One region of the Alloyangia pacifica genome, then DNA from elsewhere that is predicted to be linked to it. Evidence: riboswitches for the same ligand, from Rfam matches in the RefSeq annotation. Region 1 holds a riboswitch; the other holds the start of a gene.
What was found. A riboswitch is a leader RNA that binds a small molecule or an ion and turns the genes downstream of it on or off. The one in region 1 is predicted to bind cobalamin.
Positions count from the first base shown of each region.

Region 2: it holds a riboswitch for cobalamin, as region 1 does, so the genes downstream of both, CEW88_RS15070 (TonB-dependent receptor plug domain-containing protein) here and CEW88_RS21635 (energy-coupling factor ABC transporter permease) in region 1, are expected to answer to the same signal.

Region 1 covers NZ_CP022192.1:33,648-38,896, reverse strand. Annotated here, with positions in the region: gene CEW88_RS21655 (SDR family NAD(P)-dependent oxidoreductase) at 1-285, shown strand, start outside; gene CEW88_RS21650 (hypothetical protein) at 282-860, opposite strand; gene CEW88_RS21645 (hypothetical protein) at 885-1,202, opposite strand; gene cobF (precorrin-6A synthase (deacetylating)) at 1,484-2,236, opposite strand; gene CEW88_RS21635 (energy-coupling factor ABC transporter permease) at 2,290-2,964, opposite strand; cobalamin riboswitch at 3,019-3,197, opposite strand; gene CEW88_RS21630 (cobyrinate a,c-diamide synthase) at 3,193-4,566, opposite strand; gene cobM (precorrin-4 C(11)-methyltransferase) at 4,559-5,249, opposite strand, start outside.
Region 2 covers NZ_CP022190.1:446,182-451,430, reverse strand. Annotated here, with positions in the region: gene CEW88_RS15090 (alkaline phosphatase) at 1-464, shown strand, start outside; gene CEW88_RS15085 (hypothetical protein) at 537-956, shown strand; gene CEW88_RS15080 (ABC transporter ATP-binding protein) at 964-1,650, shown strand; gene CEW88_RS15075 (FtsX-like permease family protein) at 1,641-3,023, shown strand; cobalamin riboswitch at 3,083-3,287, shown strand; gene CEW88_RS15070 (TonB-dependent receptor plug domain-containing protein) at 3,400-5,235, shown strand; gene CEW88_RS15065 (ABC transporter substrate-binding protein) at 5,235-5,249, shown strand, end outside.

The DNA.
Region 1 (5,249 bases):
CTCACCCAGCAGCAGGCGGCGGAACTGGGTGAATATGGCATCCGCGCCAACTGCGTGGCGCCGGGTCCGGTGCGCACCAAGCTGGCCATGGCGGTGCATTCGCCCGAGATCATCGCGGCCTATCACGACGCCATCCCGCTCAATCGCTATGGCTCGGAGGATGAGATCGCCTCGGTGATCGTCTTCCTCTGCTCGGACAAGGCCAGCTACGTGACCGGGCAGACCATTGCCTCGGACGGCGGCTTCCAGTCGACCGGGGTGGGCCTTCCTGCGCTGCGGGTCTAACGCGCGCGGTTCAGGAACAGGCGGATCCAGCGGAAGATCAGCATCAGCGCCAGCGTGGTGGCGATCAGCCCGATCAAGTCGCCCACCGCGTAGATCGCCACGACCGCCACCGAGTCGTCGGGCAGGATATGCCCCGAGAACACCAGCGACTGGCCCGCCGAGTTGATCACCGAGGCCAGCGCCCCTGCCAGCAGCAGCCACTTCCAGTGAATTCGCGCCCGCTGCACGGCGTAGACGCGCCGCCCGGCCAGCGCCATTGCCTCGAAGGCGAGGGGCGCCGAGGCCGCGCCCACGGCGATGGACAGCAGGATCAGCGGCTGGGTCGGGGTGCTGATCTCCGCCCGCGTGAAGAGGGCCTCCGACAGGAAGGCGCCCAGAAACAGCGGCAAGAAGGCCCGCTTGCCGAGCAGCCAGGTCGAGAGCACCCGCACGCCATGCGGCAGGTAGGCCAGGCTGGCAAAGATGGTGAGCTCCGGCATGAGCCGCGACTGCACCGGGGTGATCAGAAGCGCGGTCAGGCCGTGTGCGAGGACATAGGCCAGGATCACCACGGAGAAGTTCTGTAGGACCGTCATGTCGGGCGCGCGCGGGGCAGGGGCTCAGCTCAGCGGCAGCGGCGCGCCGACAAGGTCGCTCCGCACGACGTAGGCCCGCGCCTTGGTGTCCGCCGCCCGTTCCAGAAGCCCGCGGTCGAGAAGGGTGCGGATGGCCCGGTAGAAGGTCGCCTGCGCGGTGCAGCGGACCAGCGCATGGTCGCGGATCTGCTCGGAGCTGATCACGTCGCCGGGCCGCTCGCAAAGTCCATGCGCGGCAAGGAGCACGTCGCGTTCCAGGCGGCTGAGATCTTCGAGACCGACATCGCGCTCGAGCTGGCGCAGCATCTCGCGGAGCTGAAGGATGGAGCTGAGTTTGTTCATGGCAGCAAGTCTTTGCGCAGCGCGGCCATGGGGTCAAGAAATGTCACAGGTCGCCGCCCAGTTAACTTTATCAATTTGATAATCTCTTGGAGTCAGGTGAGCTCCGTGCTACGCACCCGACGTGGCGTTAGGTCAAGAGTGCCTTTTTGACGAGTATCCGTGAGTGGTGGCGCCGCAGCTCATTTGAGAACCTTTCGCCTTGGTGCTTTCCGGCACCAAGGCTTTTCGTTTGGGGCTTCCGGGGACGAAGGGCCGGGATCCGGTCGTCGGACACGCAGGCGTCAGTCTGCGCCGTCCGCGGAGGCACGGCGAAGCAGGTAGGTGTCCATGATCCAGCCATGCTTCGCCCGCGCCGTCTGCCGCAGGGCGATGATCTCCTGCGCGACCTCGGCCAGCGGGCCGGAGCGGAGGATCTGCGCCGGGCTGCCGAGGTAGGCCCCCCACCAGATGTGCAGCCCCTCGGCAGGGAGCCCCGCGAAGCTGCATTCCCCGTCGAGCATCACCACCACGGTCTCCTCGCTCGAGGGCCAGCCCTGCGCGCGGAGGCGCCGCCCGGTGGTGAGTTTTACCGCGCCGTTCACGCTGTTGAGCGGGATCGCATGGGCGGCGGTCAGCGCCTGGATCGCGGTGATGCCGGGGACCACCCGCAGCCTCGGGGGCGGCAGCAGGCGCCCGGCGATGCGCAGCGTGCTGTCGTAGAGCGCGGGATCTCCCCAGACCAGCAGGGCGACCGGCCCCTCCGGCGCGCCGTGCAGCGCCGCGATCCAGCGCCGGGCGATCTCGTCGTGCCAGGCGGCGACGCGCTCGACATAGGGAAGCGCCGGATCGCGCACGGGGTAGGTGAAGGTGCGGATCTCGGCGTTTGTGCCCGCGGCCTCGAGGATCACCTGGCGCAGTGCCCGGAGGTCGTCTTTCGCCTCGCCCTTCAGCGGCAGCAGGATGACCGCCGCGTCGCGCAGCGCCTGCACCCCCTCGAGGGTCACATGGCCGGGGCTGCCGGTGCCGATGCCGACAAGCCAGAGGTCCTGGATCATGGAGTTGTCCTTGCGGTGGGTGCCCGGCCCCGCTCTGGGGACCGGGCGCTTGGTCAGGCGGTATAGAGCCTTGGCGCGAAGAGCCGGCCGAGCCCGGTGTCGCGCAGCGATTTCGCGGCGGCAAGCGCGGCGAGATCGGCCAGCGGCTCGATCAGCAGCACCAGCATGTAGGCGCCGCCGAAGGTCAGCACCGCGCCGAAGGTCTCGGCCGAGACGCCCTGGCCGTAGAAGACCCAGAAGGCGACCCAGGCGACGACCCCGGCCTGGAACACACCCGAGAGCTTCAGCACGTCGGCATAGCGCAGGTCCACATAGGCCGTGTCGGCGGGCACCACACGACGGGCGAGCGCCGCGGTTGCAAAGAGCGGCACCAGAAGCGTGGTGACATTGACGAAATACATCGGCAGGTCGCTGGGCGCGAAGAACAGCCCCTGCACCAGCAGACCCAGCGCCAGACCCATCGCGGCGGGCGCGGTGCCGAGCAGCAGGAAAAGTGTCGAGCCGAGGATGAAATGCACCTCAGAGACACCGACCGGGAAGTGCGGCAGCACCTCGAAGAAAACGAAGGTGCCAACGGCGGCCATCAGCGTGCGCGCGGCGAGCGAAACGAGATTGCTGCGCGCCGCGTCCTCTGCGGCGAGCTTGGCGGTATAGCCCGCGGCGCCTGCCGCGGTGACGGCGGCGAAGGCAAGTTTGGCGCCGTCTACGACGCCGGGTTCGATATGCATGATATTTCCTTTACGTGTGGCTGCCCCACCGGCAGCGAAATTGCCCCTGAGGGCGGGAAAGGGGGTCGCATGGCAGGTTTCCTGACTCGCGGATCGTCGCGCCTCGGCCCTTCCCGGCATGCCTGCCAGTGGATCTTCCTCGGCGCTCCTCGCTTACAGTTGCGGGGGCAGTCCGGGCCTCTCACCCGGTTCCCTTGCGTCCCGTGCGGGACACCATGCGGGGTCGGCTCAGCGCCGTGCTTTGGTCTGGATGCGCGCCTCCTCTTGTGCTTGTGCGCGGGGGGCAGACGGCTCCTCCGCCGAAATCAGGTGAAAGAAGGTTCCCGTGACCTGCCCGCGCCGCGAGCCGGTCTCGGCCACCGGGGCGCCATCGGCATCGGCGACCTCGGCCAGCGGCGGGTCGGGTTGCTCCAAAATGGTGGAGTAATGGAACTCATGGCCGCGCAGCGCCGCCCCGGCGTCGAAGCCCGGCATCGGCGCGCGCAGCACCGCGCGGCGATAGCCCAAGTGAAACTTGCGGGTCTCGTAGCTGGTGACGAGGCCCAGCAGGCCCGCCATTTCGTGCCGCCTGCCGCCTTTGTCGATCAGCCCCGCGCCAAGGGCCATGTAGCCGCCGCACTCGCCGTGGACGGGGCGCGTCTCGGCATGGCGGCGCAACCCGGCGCGGAAGGTGTCGGCGGCGGCAAGGCGCCCGGCGTGCAGTTCGGGGTAGCCTCCGGGCAGCCAGACCAGATCGGCCCCGGCGGCGGGCGGCTCATCGGCGAGCGGCGAGAACGGCAGGACCTCGGCCCCGGCGGCGCGCCAGCCTTCGAGAAGGTGCGGATAGGTGAAGGAAAAGGCCGCGTCCTGCGCCAGCGCGATGCGCTGCGCCGGGGGTCTGGGCAGGGCTGGCGCATCCTCGGGAAACGGCCCGCCCGCCGCGGCGGTGCGGAGCGCGGCAAGGTCCACGTGCTCGCGCAGGAAGGCGGCATAACCGGCGATGGCGGCTTCGAGGTCCGGATGCTCCACGGCCTGAATGAGGCCAAGGTGCCGCTCCGGCAGGGTCAGGTCGCCGCGCCGGGGCAGCACGCCGAGCACCGGCAGCCCGGCGCGCTCCATCCCGAGCCGCGTGAGCCGCTCGTGGCGGGGCGAGGCAACGCGGTTGAGGATCACCCCGGCGAAGGGCAGATCGGGCATGTACTGCCGGAACCCCAGCGCCGTTGCGGCGGCGGATTGCGCCTGACCGCCCACGTCGAGCACCAGCACCACCGGCCAGCCCATCGCCCGCGCCGTCTCGGCGCTGCTGCCAAAGCCCTGCTGACCGCGCGTGGCGACCCCGTCGTAGAGCCCCATCGAGCCCTCGGCGAGGCTGATGTCCGCCCCCGCCGCCTGCGCCGCGATCGCCTGCCAGAGGTGTGGTCCCATGGCCCAGCCGTCGAGGTTGAAGCTTGGCCGCCCGCTGGCGGCGCGGTGGAAGGCCGGGTCGATGTAGTCGGGGCCGGACTTGAAGGGCTGAACCGCCAAGCCGTCCTCCGCCAGCGCCCGCAGCAGCCCCAGCATCACCGTGGTCTTGCCGGTGCCCGACGAGGGCGCCGAGACCAGAAGTCCGGGAACCTCAGCCATCGGTCTGCGCCTCCTGCTCGGGGGTCCAGCCACTCCACGGGCTCTCGGCGCTTTGCGGGCGGTAGCGGCGGTCGTAGTCGGCTGCGTAAAGGCAGCTCTCGTCAAAGCCCTCGCCCGCCAGCGCCGGGCCGACGAGGATGAGCGCGGTGCGGGTGATGCCCGCGCCGAGCTTGCCCTCGATGTCCGACAGCGTGCCGCGCAGGATCACCTCGTCGGGCCAACTGGCGCGGTAGACCACGGCGACGGGGCAGTCCGCGCCATAGGCGGGGGAGAGATCGGCAACCACCCGCGCGATGTTCTGGATCGACAGGTGGAGGGCCAGCGTCGCGCCGGTGGCGGCGAAATTGGCCAGCGTCTCGCCCTCGGGCATCGACGAGGCCCGGCCCGGCGTGCGGGTCAGCACCACCGATTGCGCGAGGCCCGGCAGGGTCAGCTCGGCGCCGAGCGCGGCTGCGGCGGCGGCGAAGGCAGGCACGCCGGGGGTGACCGAGACGGGGATGCCGAGCGCCTTCAGTCGGCGCATCTGCTCGCCCATCGCCGACCAGACCGAAAGATCCCCCGAATGCAGCCGCGCCACGTCCTGCCCCGCGTCATGGGCGAGGCGGATCTCGGCGATGATCTGGTCGAGGTCCAGCGGCGCGGTGTTGACGATCCGCGCGCCGGGGGGGCAATGGCCAAGGATC
Region 2 (5,249 bases), on a different replicon from region 1:
CCGTGGCCATGGCCGACGAGCTGACCGACGACGCCGACACGCTGATCATCGTCACCGCCGACCACGAGCACTCGATCGCCTTCAACGGCTACTGCGGCCGCGGCACGCCGATCGAGGGCCTGTGCTACGACGTCGCAAAGACCGGCGAGATGCACTCGGACGAGCTGGTGCTGGCCGATGACGGCAAGCCCTACACCGTGGTGGGCTACCTCAACGGCGCCGGCTCGGTGCTGACCAAGGGGGAGGGCGAGAACGACTACTCCGGCTCGCGCCCCGAGCTGACACAGGAAGAGGCCACCGACATCGACTACGTGCAGCAGGCGCTGATCCCCAAGTCCTCGGAAAGCCACTCCGGCGAGGATGTCGCGGTCTATGCCAAAGGCCCCTGGGCGCATCTCTTCGACGGCACCATCGAGCAGAACGTGATCTTCCACGTGATGCACCACGCCGTCACCGCCGAGTGATCTTCTTCTGACAGATTTGGCGGGGGCGGACTGTCCGCCCCCGTCGCCGTTCCTGCTCGAAAGCCTCTCGCCATGCTCACCCGCCGAACGTTCCTCGCCTCGACGCTCGCCACCCCCTGTCTCACAGCGCCCGCCGCGGCCGATCCTTTGAAGCTGCGCGAGCTCTACCAGACCAAGGGCCGCGGTCTTTCCGAACTCGCCCAGCAGAGCGCCGGCCAGAGGCTGGAAGTCGAGGGGTTCATGGCGCCCCCGCTCAAGGCCGAGAGCCGCTTCTTCGTGCTCACCAAGATGCCCATGGCCGTCTGCCCCTTCTGCGAGACCGAGGCCGAATGGCCCAATGACATCATCGCGGTCTACGCAAAACGCGTGGTCGAGGTGAGGCCCTTCAACGTCAAGATCGTCACCAGCGGCGTGCTGGAGCTCGGCGCCTACACCGATCCCGACACCGGCTTCGTCAGCATGATGCGGCTTGTCGATGCGACCTACGGCTGAGCCGCCCATGTCCCTGCCCCTTGTTGTCAAGGACCTGCGGCTGCACAGCCCGCGCGGCCGCCTGTTGCTCGACCTGCCTGCCCTCGACGCAGCGCCCGCTGCGCTGATCGGCATCCGAGGCGTCTCGGGTGCGGGCAAGACCACGCTGCTCTACGCCCTCGCCGGGCTGCTGGACCGCGCCGAAGGGTCTGTGCGCTGGGGCGAGACCGAGCTTCTGGCGCTCAACCCAGAGGGCCGCGCCCGCTTCCGCGCTGCCAATATCGGCATGATCTTTCAGGATTTCATGCTCTTCGAAGAGCTTGGCGCGCTCGACAACGCCGCGCTGACCGCGCTCTTCCGCCCCCGTGCCGAACGCGAGGCGTTGCGCACCCGCGCGCAGGCCCGACTCGCGGCGCTGGGGCTGACCGAAATGGGCCGCGGCGTCACCAGCTTCTCCGGCGGCGAGCGCCAGCGCGTCGCCATCGCCCGCGCCATGGCGGCCGAAGCGCCGGTTCTGCTGGCCGACGAGCCCACTGCCAGCCTCGACCGCGCCACTGCGGACAGGCTGATCGACGACCTCGTGCAGCTCGTCCGCACCCAGCGCACAACGCTGATCGCAGTCAGCCACGACGCGGCGCTGCTGGCGCGCATGGACCGGGTGCTGACCATCTCTGGCGGGCAACTGCTGGCCGACGAGGGGGCCACATGCGGCTGATATGGGACGCCCTCCCGGCACTGGCTCAGGACGTCGCGCTGCTGGCGCTCCTGCTTCTGCCCGCGCTCGTCACCGGGCTCCTCGTTCTGCGCGGCTACGCCCCCTGGCCGCTGCTGCGCGGCTTTCTCGGGCGCTTTCGCTGGAGCACGGGGCTCTTCGTGCTGCTCATCGGCATCTCGACCGGCATGGGCATCGGGCTGCTGGCGCAGGAGCGCGGGCTGCGCCGCGGCACGGCACAGGCGGCGGACAAGTTCGATGTCATCGTCGCAGCGCCGGGCAGCGAGCTGACTGCCCTCTTCGCCTCGGTCTTCCTGCAGCCCTCGGACATGGGGCTGGTTTCGGGCACCGCCTACGCCGAGATCGCCGGTCACCCGCAGGTCTCCATCGCCGCGCCGCTGGCGTTCGGAGACAGCTACGGCAGCGCGCCGGTGGTCGGCACCACTGCGGACTTCCTGCGCCATCTTTCCGAGGACCGGATTGAGGGGCGGCTCTGGGAGGATCACGCCGAGGCGGTGATCGGCGCGCTGATGCCGCTGGAGATCGGCGCAGGCTTCACCCCCGCGCATGGCACCGGAGACGCCGCCGATCCCGAGGCGCATGGCGGCAGCCACCAGGCGGTAGGGGCAGAGGACCATGATGGAGACACTCTCCACGACGAGGCCCACGACCATGGCGCAGCGATCACCGTGGTCGGCCGCATGGCGCCCACCGGCACGCCCTGGGATCGGGCGATCCTGATCCCGGTCGAATACGTCTGGGAGATTCACGGGCTCGCCAACGGCCACGCGCCGGACAATGAGGCCCGGATCGGCGCGCCTTTCGATCCCGAGTATTTTCCCGGCACCCCCGCCGTGGTGGTGCGAGCGCAGGAGCTCTGGGCCAATTACGCGCTGCGTTCCGAGTTCACCCGGGACGGCGAAACCATGGCCTTCTTCCCCGGCGCGGTGCTTTCGCGGCTCTACCGAGTGATGGGCGACGTGCGCCAGGCGATGTCGGTGATGGCGCTGGTCACACAGGGGCTGGTGGCGGCGAGCGTGCTCACCGGGCTCTTCATCCTCACCCGCCTCTTCCGCCGCCAGATCGCGCTGCTGCGCGCGCTCGGCGCGCCCCGGCGCTTCGTCTTCGCCACGGTCTGGGCCTTCTGCGCGGTGCTGCTGCTCGCGGGGGCGCTGCTCGGACTGGCGGTTGGCTGGGGCGCGGCGGAGCTGCTGTCGCGCGTGCTGAGCGCCCGCACCGACATCGCGATCTCGGCCCTGCCGGGCTGGACCGAGCTGCACCTGCTGGCCGGCTTCGTCTCGCTCGCCCTGCTGCTGTCCCTGCTGCCCGCCGCCGTGGTGCTGCGCCAGCCGCTCCTGGACGGGCTGCGGAGCTGAGCCCGCGCGCCTCAAGGTGTCCGACCGTTTCTGATCATTGCGCGCCGCGCGGCGAGTCGCTATGCCGTCCCTGCTTCGGTTCCGGGCGGCTTGCTGCCCGGTGAATAGGGAATGCGGTGCGGGCGGCCTGCCCAACTCCGTGACTGCCCCCGCAACTGTAGGCGGAGAGCGACGCCGGACCTAAGTCACTGCCTTTCGGGGCGGGAAGACCCGGCCAAGCGATGACCCGCGAGTCAGGAGACCTGCCGAAGCCGATCACCCAGTCCCGGCGCGGGGAGCGCCGCGGGCGACGGACCTTCCGTAGAGGTGGCATCACGCTAACCGTCTGCGGCAGGGGACTCCCTTCCGGCGACAAGAAAAGAACGGAAAAGGGACCATGAAGCCATCGCAGCGCGCAGCGCTCTTCACAGCCACCGCCCTCACCACGCTCGGCCTGACCGGCACCGCCTTCGCGCAGGAGGCCACCGACCTCGGCACGCTGACCCTCAGCGCCAATCGCGGCGAAAGCACCGAGCTTGCGCGCAGCGGCGTGACGGTGGAGGTGGTCACCAATGAAGACCTCGAGCAAAGCGGCGAGACGCTGCTCGCCGACCACCTCGCGCGGCTGTCCGGCGTCAGCGTATCGAGTAACGGCGGTATCGGCGGGCTCACCTACATGCGCATTCGCGGCCTCTCGAGCCGATATGTTGGCGTCTACATCGATGGTATCGACGTCACCGACACCTCGGCGCCTCAGATCCAATACGACTTCGGCACCTTGACCACCGGCGGCATCAGTCGCATCGAGGTGCTGAAGGGCTCGCAATCGGCGCTCTACGGCTCCGAGGCGATCGGCGGCGTGGTGAACATCACCACCAACCGCGCCACCGAGGAAGGGCTAAGCCAGAGCGTCGAAGCCGAATACGGCAGCTATGACACCCGCAAGCTGGGCTACAACCTCAGCTACCTTGGCACGCGCGGCAGTTTCGCCTCGTCGCTGAGTTACATCAAGACCGACGGCTATTCCGCCGCCGACGAAGACGACGGCAACGACGAGGCCGACGGTCACGAGGCCACCCGTCTTAGCTTCTCGGGCGACTACGCGCTGACCGACACGGTGACCCTGGGCGGCGCGGCCTTCTGGGAAAAAAGCAGCCACGATTACGACGAGTTCGGCCCGATGGACGGCGTCACGCACGACGAGAAGGTTGAGGGCGAGCAATACGGCGCGCGGGCTTTCGCGCGCGTGGAAACCGGCGGCGTCAGCCACGAGTTTTCGGCGCAGGCCTTCGAGACCGACCGCACCGACACCTACGAGGGGTCGGATACTGACTATCTCGGCCAGCGCCGCGGCCTCGGCTACGAGGGCCAGACCGAACTTGGCGCCGCAACCCTCACCTTCGGCGCCGATTACATGCGCGAGGAGTTCGAGGTGCTCAGCGCATGGGGTGACAGCGAAGGCGACTACGCGACCTTCGGAATCTGGGCACAGGCCGACTGGCACCTGAGCGACAAGCTGGAACTGGTCACCGCCCTGCGCCACGACGACCACTCCGAATTCGGCGGCAAGACCACGGGCCGAATCTCGCTGGCCTACCTTCCGAACCCCGACCTCACGCTGCGTGCCAGCGTCGGCACGGGCTTTCGCGCGCCCTCTCCCTACGAGCTCTACTCAACCGGCTCAGGTAACCCGGTTCTCGAGCCCGAGACCTCGGTGAGCTACGAGCTCGGCGTCGAACAGCGCTTCGGCGCGGGCTACCTCGGCGCGGCCCTCTTCCGCACCGAGATCACCGACCTCATTGACTACAACTACCCAAATTACGTGCAGATCGACGGCACCAGCTGGACGCAGGGCGTGGAACTGACCGGCGGGGTGAACCTGTCCGAGGCGCTGTCGCTTGCCGCCGCCTACACCTGGACCGACAGCAAGGACGCGCAGACCGGCGACCGCCTGTCCCGCGTGCCGCTGCACGACCTGTCGCTGTCGCTCGACGCCGATGTGACCGATGCTTTCCGTGCCGGCCTGACGGTGCAGCATGTCTCGGGCCTCGAGGATGCCGACGAGACGCTGGACGATTACACCGTCGCCAACATGAACCTGCGCTACGCCCTGTCGGACCAAGCCGAGCTCTACCTACGGGTCGAGAACCTCTTCGACGAGGATTACCAGGTGGTGAAGGGCTACGGCACCTCGGACCGCGCCGCCTATTTCGGCGTAAGGGCGAGCTTCTGATGCTGCGGCGCGCG